DNA from 2 places in the Streptomyces sp. NPDC002784 genome. Region 1 is predicted to be linked to the other one. Evidence: riboswitches for the same ligand, from Rfam matches in the RefSeq annotation. Region 1 holds a riboswitch; the other holds the start of a gene.
The links. A riboswitch is a leader RNA that binds a small molecule or an ion and turns the genes downstream of it on or off. The one in region 1 is predicted to bind S-adenosylmethionine.
Positions count from the first base shown of each region.

Region 2: it holds a riboswitch for S-adenosylmethionine, as region 1 does, so the genes downstream of both, thrC (threonine synthase) here and ACWD1Z_RS20780 (aminotransferase class V-fold PLP-dependent enzyme) in region 1, are expected to answer to the same signal.

Region 1 covers NZ_JBSFVD010000011.1:141,590-146,542, forward strand. Annotated here, with positions in the region: gene qcrB (cytochrome bc1 complex cytochrome b subunit) at 1-1, shown strand, start outside; gene trpD (anthranilate phosphoribosyltransferase) at 139-1,203, shown strand; SAM riboswitch class IV at 1,279-1,395, shown strand; gene ACWD1Z_RS20780 (aminotransferase class V-fold PLP-dependent enzyme) at 1,526-2,887, shown strand; gene ACWD1Z_RS20785 (Lrp/AsnC ligand binding domain-containing protein) at 2,889-3,170, opposite strand; gene ACWD1Z_RS20790 (rhomboid family intramembrane serine protease) at 3,167-3,904, opposite strand; gene ACWD1Z_RS20795 (hypothetical protein) at 4,060-4,299, shown strand; gene ACWD1Z_RS20800 (NYN domain-containing protein) at 4,369-4,953, shown strand, end outside.
Region 2 covers NZ_JBSFVD010000004.1:127,444-132,396, forward strand. Annotated here, with positions in the region: gene ACWD1Z_RS10540 (alpha,alpha-trehalose-phosphate synthase (UDP-forming)) at 1-1,120, opposite strand, end outside; gene ACWD1Z_RS10545 (glucosyl-3-phosphoglycerate synthase) at 1,183-2,154, opposite strand; SAM riboswitch class I at 2,305-2,443, shown strand; gene thrC (threonine synthase) at 2,462-3,748, shown strand; gene ACWD1Z_RS10555 (MoaD/ThiS family protein) at 3,745-4,020, shown strand; gene ACWD1Z_RS10560 (cold-shock protein) at 4,451-4,654, shown strand.

The DNA.
Region 1 (4,953 bases):
ATCGCTGCGCACGCCATGTCACGGCGAAGGGCCCCGTCCGGTGTACGGACGGGGCCCTTCGCCGTGCCCGGGGCTGGATAGGGTGGGAGCACACTCCTTTCGGGGTGCATCTCTGCTACGACACTCAGGAGCGGCCCCATGAGCGCTGTGACCCCCGCTGGAGGCGACACCGCGGCGGGCCGTTCCTGGCCCCGGTTGCTGAACGGCCTGCTGGAGGGGCGCGATCTGGGCGCCGACGACACGGCCTGGGCGATGGACCTGATCATGCGCGGCGAGGCGACCGACGCGCAGATCGCCGGGTTCGTGGTGGCCCTGCGGGCCAAGGGCGAGACGGTCGAGGAGATCACCGGCTTCGTCCGGACGATGTACGCGCACGCCCATGTGATCGAGGTGTCCGGTGACACCGTCGACATCGTCGGCACGGGCGGGGACGGCGCGAAGACCGTCAACATCTCCACGATGTCCGCGATCGTGGTGGCCGGCGCGGGCGCCAAGGTCGTCAAGCACGGCAACCGTGCGGCGTCCTCCGCCTCCGGTTCCTCGGACGTCCTGGAGAAGCTCGGGGTCAACCTGGAGCTGCCGGTGTCCCGGGTGCCGCAGGTGGCCGAGGAGGCCGGGATCACCTTCTGCTTCGCGGCGAAGTTCCATCCGGCGATGCGTCACGCGGGCGCGGCGCGCGGGCAGTTGGGCATCAGGACCGTCTTCAACGTCCTCGGCCCGCTCACCAACCCGGCCCGGGTGCGGGCGCAGGCGGTCGGGGTCGCCGACCCGCGGATGGCGCCGATCGTCGCCGGGGTGTTCGCCGAGCGCGGCAACTCCTCGCTGGTGTTCCGCGGCGACGACGGCCTGGACGAACTGACCACCACCGCCACCTCCCGGGTCTGGATCGTCCGGGACGGCAAGGTCACCGAGGAGGCCTTCGACCCGCGGGACGTGGGCCTCGAACTGGTGCCGGTGGAGGCGCTGCGGGGCGCGGACGCCTCCTACAACGCGGACGTCGCGCGGCGGCTGCTGAACGGCGAGCCGGGCCCCGTCCGGGACGCCGTGCTCCTCAACTCGGCTGCGGCGCTGGTGGCGTTGCACCCGACCGGGGCACCCCTGGCCGAGCAGATCCGCATCGCGATGGCGCAGGCGGCGGAGTCGATCGACTCCGGTGCGGCCAAGCGGACGCTGGAGCGCTGGGTGGCCGCCAGCAACGCCTAGCGGTCACCGGTCGTCGTCCCGTGATCCGGACACGGGTTGCGGGACGTCGATCACTTCACCTAGATTTCCGTACCAGGTCATGAGTGACAGTCATGAGGCCCCGGCCGACTGTCCGGCAACCCTCCGTCCGTGGCGGGGTGCCCCGGGTGAGGACCAGGCCGTGAGCAGCAAGGCTCGCGGCAAGCGCGGACCCCTCGCGATACACCAGGGGTCCTGGGTCGTTCGAGGGAGCCTTCCGTGAGCAAGCGAATGCGATAGGGCCGCCGAGCCCCGTCTCCGCGCACCCCTTTTTCCCTTCCTCTCTTCTCTCACGGGAGCCCCCATGTCCGTCTCCACCGCTGCCTCCGCCTCGACCATTTGTGCCCCGCTGCCCGTTCTGGGCAGGGATGTCACCGTCCCGCTCGTCACCGGCGGCGAGGTCACCTACGCCGCGCTCGACTACGCCGCCAGCGCCCCCGCGCTCCAGCGGGTCTGGGACGACGTGGCCGCCTACGCCCCGTACTACGGCAGCGTCCACCGGGGCGCCGGGTACCTCTCGCAGCTGTCCACCGACCTCTTCGAGAACGCCCGCCGGACGGTCGCCGGGTTCCTGGACTGCCGCGCCGACGACCAGCTGATCTTCACCCGGTCCACGACCGACTCCCTGAACCTGCTCGCCGCCGCCCTGCCCGCCGGCTGCCAGGTCTTCGTCTTCGAGACCGAGCACCACGCCTCCCTGCTGCCCTGGCAGGACGCCGAGGTCACCTACCTCGACGCCCCCCGCACGCCGCGCCAGGCCGTGGAGAACCTGGAGCGCGCCCTCGCCGCCCGCGACGCGTACGCCCCGGCCCTGGTCTGTGTCACCGGCGCCTCCAACGTCACCGGCGAGCTGTGGCCGGTGCGGGAACTGGCCGCCGCCGCCCATGCGCACGGCGCCCGGATCGTCCTGGACGCCGCGCAGCTCGCCCCGCACCACCCGGTGTCGGTCCAGGACCTGGACGTCGACTGGATCGCCTTCTCCGGGCACAAGCTCTACGCCCCCTTCGGCTCCGGCGTCCTGGCCGGCCGCGCCGACTGGCTGGTCGCGGCCGAGCCGTACCTCGCGGGCGGCGGGGCCAGCCGCAAGGTCAGCCGGCGCGCGGACGGGGGAGTGGACGTGGAGTGGCACGAGAGCGCGGCCCGGCACGAGGCCGGCTCGCCGAACGTGATCGGCGCCTACTCCATCGCCTCGGCCTGCAAGGCCCTCACGGAGGCCGGTTTCGACACCCTGGTCGCCCGCGAGCGGTACCTGATCGAGAAGGTCCGCCAGGGGCTCGCCGGGGTGCCCGAGGTCAGGATCCTCTCCCTCTTCGGCGACGACGCCCCGCGGGTCGGCGTGCTCTCCTTCGTGGTCGACGGCTGGAACAGCTCCCACTTCGCCGCCGCCCTGTCCGCCGAGTACGGCATCGGCGTCCGCGACGGTCTGTTCTGCGCCCACCCGCTGGTCCGCACCCTGCTGGGCAGCGACCCGGGGACCCAGGGCGAGTGCGGCGCCCCCGAGGCGGCACCCGGCGAGAAGTCCCTCAACGCCATCCGGGTCAGCTTCGGCGCCGGCACTCCGGACGAGCACGTGGAGCGTTTCGTGACCGCGGTGCGCGAGCTGGTCACCGACGGCGCGAAGTGGAACTACCGCACGGAGGACGGCCGTTGCGTGCCCGCCGTATGAGCTAGTTGTCCAGCCCCAGGGCGAAGGCCGCCTCCAGGTCGTGCTGGGAGTACGTCCGGAACGCCACGTGCGTGTCCGTGCCCTCCACGCCCGGGATCTTGCTGATCCGGCCGGGGATGACCTCGGCGAGGTCCTCGTGCTCCTTGACCCGGACCATCGCGATCAGGTCGTAGGTGCCGGTGACGGAGAAGACCTCGCTCACGCTGTCCAGCGAGGCGATCTGCTCGGCGATCTCGGGGATCCGGTCCACGCTGGTCTTGATGAGGACGATCGCGGTGATCACGGCTGGTTCTCTCCCTCGGGGGCGGGCGTCGCTGGGGCGGCCTTCACTCTAGTCGTACGGCCGAACCGCACCCAGGCGTAGCTGCACCCCAGGCCGAAGCCCACGAGATGGGCCAGATACGCCACGCCGGGCCCGCTCGTGGCCCGGCCCGCGGCCAGCCACTGCAGGGCCGCCCAGAACGGCAGCACCACCCAGGCGGGCAACCGCACCGGCAGGAAGAACAGGAACGGCAGCAGGCTGGTCACCCTCGCCCGCGGGAACAGCGCGAGGCAGGCGCCGAGGACCGCCGAGATCGCGCCGGACGCGCCGACCAGGGACTGCTCGGAGTCGGCGTTGGCGGCGGCGTACCCCAGCAGGGCGAGATAGCCGCAACCCAGATAGAAGAGGGTGTACTGGAGGCGGCCCATGCGTTCCTCGGTCAGCGCGCCGAAGACGTAGAGGAAGAGCATGTTGCCCAGCAGGTGCACCCAGCTGCCGTGCACGAAGAGCGCGGTGGCCGGGGTGAGGGCGGCGCGCGCCCCGCCCTCGAAGAGTTCGGCCGGGATCACGCCCCAGCGCCGGAAGTAGGCCCGCTGCGCCGCGAGCAGCTCGTCCCCGGTGCCGTAGGCCGGGTTCAGCCCCGAGGCCGGGCCGATCAGGAAGATCAGCGTGCACAGGCCGATCAGTGCGTAGGTGACCGGCGCGGACGGCATCCGCATGCCTCTGACGACCGTGCTGCTCCACTTGCTGATCATGACCACAGAGCATGACGTAAGGGGACGCACCGGACCGGACCGCCTCGCCGCTGTGGACGGCCGAGCGGCGAGTACCCGCCAGGCCGTAGGGTTACGAGCCACACGCACCGGGGACCCCGGTGAGTCACCGACACTGGAAGGAAAGAACGGTCGCGATGACGGTTCCCCTGCCGACGGCCACCACGCGGTGGCGCTGCACGCTCTGCGGCAACCTCACCCGTTTCGATGTGACCCGCTCGTCGAAGGTCGTCGAGTACGTCCACCTCGACCTCGCCGGTGAGCCCAAGGTCGAGGAGCGCGAGGTGGTCAGTGAGACCATCGAGTCGGTGCGCTGCCGCTGGTGCAACGCCGTGGACCAGGTGGAACTCGTGGACAGGCCGGGCGCCGGCTCCTGAGGGAGCGGGCCCCGCTCGGGTGATCCCCCACGCCAGGAGGGATCCCGCACAGGCGATGAGGTGAGACGGATGGTGGAGACCGCAGGCGGGGGGCCGGGCGACGGCGCCGCTGAGGTGCTCGACCGTCCGCTGCCCGACGGAGTGCGCCGCCGGGTCGTGCAGATCGTCTCCGACGGGTTCGGCGGGCTGACCGTCGGCGAACTGCCCGCCCAGCTGAGACAGTACGCCCGCTTCGCCCCGAACCGGCGGGTCAAGTTCGCCGGCAACGCCATGGCCGCGGCCCTGGAGACCGATCCGCTCTTCCGCCAGCGCATCGGGGAGAAGCTGAGAGAGGCCCAGCCGGAACTCGCCGGCGCCCTCGACTCCGGCTCGCCGCCCCCGGCCGCGGATCCGCTCGATGTGGCGGCCGCGGCCTATGTGCTGCGGCCCACCGGCTGGGTCAAGCTGGTGACCGCGGCGGGCGAGGAGGCCCAGCGGGCCGACGCCGAGCGCGTCGACGAGGAGAGCCGGGCCGAACTGGAACGGCTGCGCGCCGACCTCGCTCAGGCCAGGGAGCAGATCCGGACCGAGACCGAGCGGCTGCGCACCGAGCTGGACGCGTCCAAGAAGGAAGCGGAATCGCTTCACCGCAAGCTGCGGGCGGCTCTCAGCGAC
Region 2 (4,953 bases), on a different contig from region 1:
TGCCGTCCCGGATGGGGTTGACCAGGGCCACGTCGGCGAGCCGGTACGCGGCGAGGGAGCGCGCGAAGTCGTCCTTGACGTGCAGCACGACCGGAGTCCAGCCCGGGGTGCCGTACTGGGCGTTGATCTCGTCGGCGACCCGCTGCACCTCCGCCGTGTACTCCCGGTAGACGGCGAGATCCTGCCGGGAGGGGTAGGCGAAGGCCACGTGCACGACCCGCTCGCGCCACTCGGGGTGGTCGTCGAGGAGCTGCCGGTAGGCCCGCAGCCCGCGCACGATGTTCTTCGACAGCTCGGTCCGGTCCACCCGGACGATCGCCCGGCGGCCCTCCCCGATCTCCGCGCGCAGCGCCGTCATCCGCTCCTCGACGTCCGCCTCGTGCGACCGGCGGCGCAGGAAGTCCGCGTCCGCCCCCAGCCCGTGCACCCCGACCTCGGTGTCTCCGAGCCCGCCCGCCAGCTCCGTGCAGCACGCGGTGAACGCGTCCGCCCAGCGCTGGGTGAGGAAGCCGAGCCGGTCGGCGCCGAGCATGCCCTCCAGCACCTCGCGCGCCACCTGGTCGGGCAGCATGCGGAAGTAGTCCACCGGGGCCCACGGGGTGTGCGAGAAGTGGCTGATGCGCAGGTCGGGGCGGAGCTTGCGCAGCAGCCCCGGCACCAGCGTGAGGTGGTAGTCCTGCACCAGGACCGCCGCCCCCTCGGCCGCCTCGTCGGCCAGCGCCTCGGCGAAGGCCCGGTTGAAGCGGACGTAGTTCTCCCACTGCCGCCAGAACGCGGAGTCGAAGGTGGGCTCCAGCGGGGTCTGGTAGAGCATGTGGTGGACGAACCAGAGCACGGAGTTGGCGACGCCGTTGTACGCGTCCGCGTGCACCTCGGCCGGTACGGCGAGCATCCGCACGCCGTCCTCGCCCACCCCGCGCCGCACCGCCTCGCGGTCGCCGTCGGACAGCGCCGAGCACACCCACAGGGCACCGGCGTCCGGGCCGATGGCCGACAGGCCCGACACCAGTCCGCCGCCCCCGCGCTTGGTGCGCAGCGAGCCGTCTTCCTGCACTTCATAGGAGACCGGGCCGCGATTCGACGCGACCAGCACCTGAGCGGCGCCGTACATGGAAGCCATGTGCTCCAACCTAGCCCGTGCCGTAAACGCTCAAACGTGCGAGGCGCCGCGTGCGGCGTGGGTTACGCCACCTTGCGGGACGCGTACTCCGCGATCTCCGCCATCGGCGGCCGTTCCTCGGTGTCCACCGAGTACGTCCGCGGCTCGAAACCGTCCTCGCCGCGCTCGAACTGGGTGAGCGCGGGGCGGATGAGGTGTCCGCGGGCCAGCCGGAGCTGGGCCGTGCGGTAGATCGCGGCGGACATCCGGCCGAGCGCCTGGCCGTCCTGGTGCCGGTGCTTGCGCACCCCGACGTCGACCTGGGCCAGCGCGTCGAGGCCGGCCAGGTGCAGCGCGTCGACCAGCATGCCGAGCTCCACGCCGTAGCCGACGGGGAAGGGGAGCTGTTCCAGCAGGGAGCGGCGGGCCGCGTACTCCCCGCCGAGCGGCTGCACGAAGCCGGCGAGCTGCGGCCAGTGCATGTTCAGCAGCGGGCGGGCCATCAGCTCGGTGACCCGGCCGCCCTGGCCCGCCGCCGTCGTGCCGGGGGCGCGCCCGTCGGACACCATGAGCGGGCGGTCGTACATCGCCTTGACGAGGTCCACGCCGGGGTCGGTGAGCAGCGGGCCGACGATGCCGGAGACGAAGTCCGAGGAGAACTCCTTCAGGTCCGCGTCGATGAAGCAGACGATGTCGCCGCGGGTGACCAGCAGCGAGCGCCAGAGCACCTCGCCCTTGCCGGGCACGGCGGGCAGCCGCGGCAGGATCGCGTCCCGGTGCACGACCGTCGCCCCGGCCGCCGCGGCGACCTCGGCGGTGCGGTCGGTGGACCCGGAGTCCACGACGACTATCTCGTCGACCAGCGGGACCTGGTGCATCAGGTCGTGCCGGATGACGGCGACGATGTCGCCGACCGTCTCCTCCTCGTCGAGCGCGGGCAGCACGACGGAGACGGACTGGCCCGAGCTGCGCTTCGCGGCCATGATCTGGTGGAGCGGGCGATCGGTCACCGACCAGGAGCGGGTGCTCAGCCAGCGCTCGACTTCTTCCAGCACGTAGGCGGCTCCTTCGCTTGTGATCCGCTGTTTGTGATCCATCTCGCCGTTCGGACGACTATCTCAACTGTCCCGGTCGTCGGTTACAGTCTTGAACAACGCGGGTGACCATCGCATGTCCTGGCCGACCCGGCGTTCACAACTTCATACCGCTCATCCAGAGGGGCAGAGGGATACGGCCCGATGAAGCCCCGGCAACCCTCCAGCCGGTCTCGTTCACGCGAGGCTCCCGGCTAGGGAAGGTGCCAAATCCGTCTCACGGCGAGATGCGTCGTGAGGAAGATGAGGAGAAAGGGCCTCGCCTCACATGGCTGTGCAGACTGTCGCAAGCACCGGGAACACCACTGTCGATCTCGGTCCCGCCGCCGCCCTGAGCTGCCGGGAGTGCGGACACCGCGTCCCGCTCGGCCCGGTCTTCGCGTGCGAGGAGTGTTTCGGCCCGCTGGAGATCGCCTACGACTTCTCGGCGTACGACACCGAGGAACTCCGCAAGCGCATCGAAGCGGGACCCGCGAACATCTGGCGTTACGCGCCCCTGCTGCCCGTCCCCTCGGACGTGGCCGGCAAGCCCAACCTCAACCCCGGCTGGACCCCGCTCGTCAAGGCCGACAACCTGGCCCGCGAACTCGGCGTGACCGGCGGTCTGTATGTGAAGGACGACTCCGGCAACCCGACGCACTCCTTCAAGGACCGGGTCGTCGCCCAGGCCCTGGAGGCCGCCCGTGCCTTCGGCTTCACCACGCTCTCCTGCTCGTCGACGGGCAACCTGGCCGGTGCCGTCGGCGCCGCCGCGGCCCGCGCCGGCTTCCGTTCCTGCGTGTTCATCCCGCACGACCTGGAGCAGGGCAAGGTCGTGATGGCCGCGGTGTACGGCGGCGAGCTGGTCGGCATCGAGGGCAACTACGACGACGTGAACCGTTTCTGCTCCGAGCTGATCGGCGACCCGGCCGGCGAGGGCTGGGGCTTCGTCAACGTCAACCTGCGGCCGTACTACGCGGAGGGCTCCAAGACCCTGGCGTACGAGATCTGCGAGCAGCTCGGCTGGCGGCTCCCGGACCAGATCGTCGTGCCGATCGCGTCCGGCTCGCAGCTGACGAAGATCGACAAGGGTCTGCAGGAGCTGATCAAGCTCGGGCTCGTCGAGGACAGGCCGTACAAGATCTTCGGCGCGCAGGCCGAGGGGTGCTCGCCGGTGTCGGTGGCCTACAAGGCGGGCCACGACGTGGTCCGGCCGCAGAAGCCGAACACCATCGCCAAGTCGCTGGCCATCGGCAACCCGGCCGACGGGCCCTACGTCCTGGACATCGCCCGGCGCACCGGCGGCGCGGTGGAGGACGTGACCGACGAGCAGGTGGTCGACGCGATCAAGCTGCTGGCCCGGACCGAGGGGATCTTCGCGGAGACGGCGGGCGGCGTGACGGTGGGCGTGACGCGCAAGCTGATCGAGAACGGCCTGCTCGACCCCACCAGGACGACGGTCGTCCTCAACACCGGCGACGGCCTCAAGACCCTCGACGCGGTGGCCGGCACCGGCCTCACCGCGACGATCCGCCCGAACCTCGACTCCTTCCGAGAGGCTGGCCTCGACTCATGAGCGTCAACGTCCGCATCCCCACCATCCTGCGCACCTACACCGGTGGTGCCGCCGAGGTGACGGCCGAGGGTGGCACCCTCGCCGAGGTCATCGCCGACCTGGAGAAGAACCACACCGGAATCGCCGCCCGGGTCCTGGACGACCAGGGCAAGCTGCGCCGCTTCGTGAATGTGTACGTCAATGACGACGACGTCCGCTTCGAGCAGGGCCTGCAGACGGCGACCCCCGACGGCGCCGGAGTTTCCATCATTCCGGCGGTGGCCGGCGGCTGATCGTTACCGTCGGTAAGGCGCGTTACCCTGAGTTCATCGAATTGCCCTCTCCGTAAGACAAACGGAGGGGGCAATTCTGCTTGGTTGAGCGCGGTACAGTTGGGGAACCCGTCGCACTTCGCATGCCGGGCGCATATGAGTACTGAAGCCCTATGCGACGAGAAGTAGCCAAAGTGTGCGCGCCTTTTGCGTCATCTGCTCCTTTTATGGAGCCCGACTTGCCCTGAGTTCGGGCGAATTCTCACTACATTCCGGACTGTGCGCGTCCAGAATTCTCGTCCGATTGACCTGTTGCAGACGGCAGTTGGACAGATACATTCAGCCGCGGTCGACGCGTTCCGGCGCACGCCCCCAAACCGTGGGGGGTGAGGTCTGACCCGGATCCGCGAAGTGCGGATCTGTGCAAGGGCCAGTAATAGGGGAGTTAGGCATGGCTCAGGGCACCGTCAAGTGGTTCAACGCGGAGAAGGGGTACGGCTTCATCGCGGTCGACGGTGGTGCGGATGTTTTCGTCCACTACAGCGCGATCCAGATGGACGGGTACCGCACCCTGGAAGAGGGCCAGCGGGTCGAGTTCGAGATCTCGCAGGGCCAGAAGGGCCCGCAGGCCGACATGGTTCGCGTATCTGCCTGAACGCGCGACCAACGAACCGCAAGCTACGTCTTCCGCTGAAGGGCTCGCACCAAGGGGACCAACCCCCCGGGTGCGAGCCCTTCCGTGTGCCCGGCGGACCCGACGGCAACCGCATGAGAACCGCACACAGGGGGCCCGATCCCCGAGAGCCGCTTGCACTCGCCTACCCCGAGTGCTAATCATTGGCGTTAGCACTCTGAAGGTGAGAGTGACAACGAAGGACCGGGTCGGTGAGGCCCGCAGGCCAGGTGGGGCAAGGAACCACAGGCCGGCGAGCCGTCCGTCGCGGGCGCGGGCGC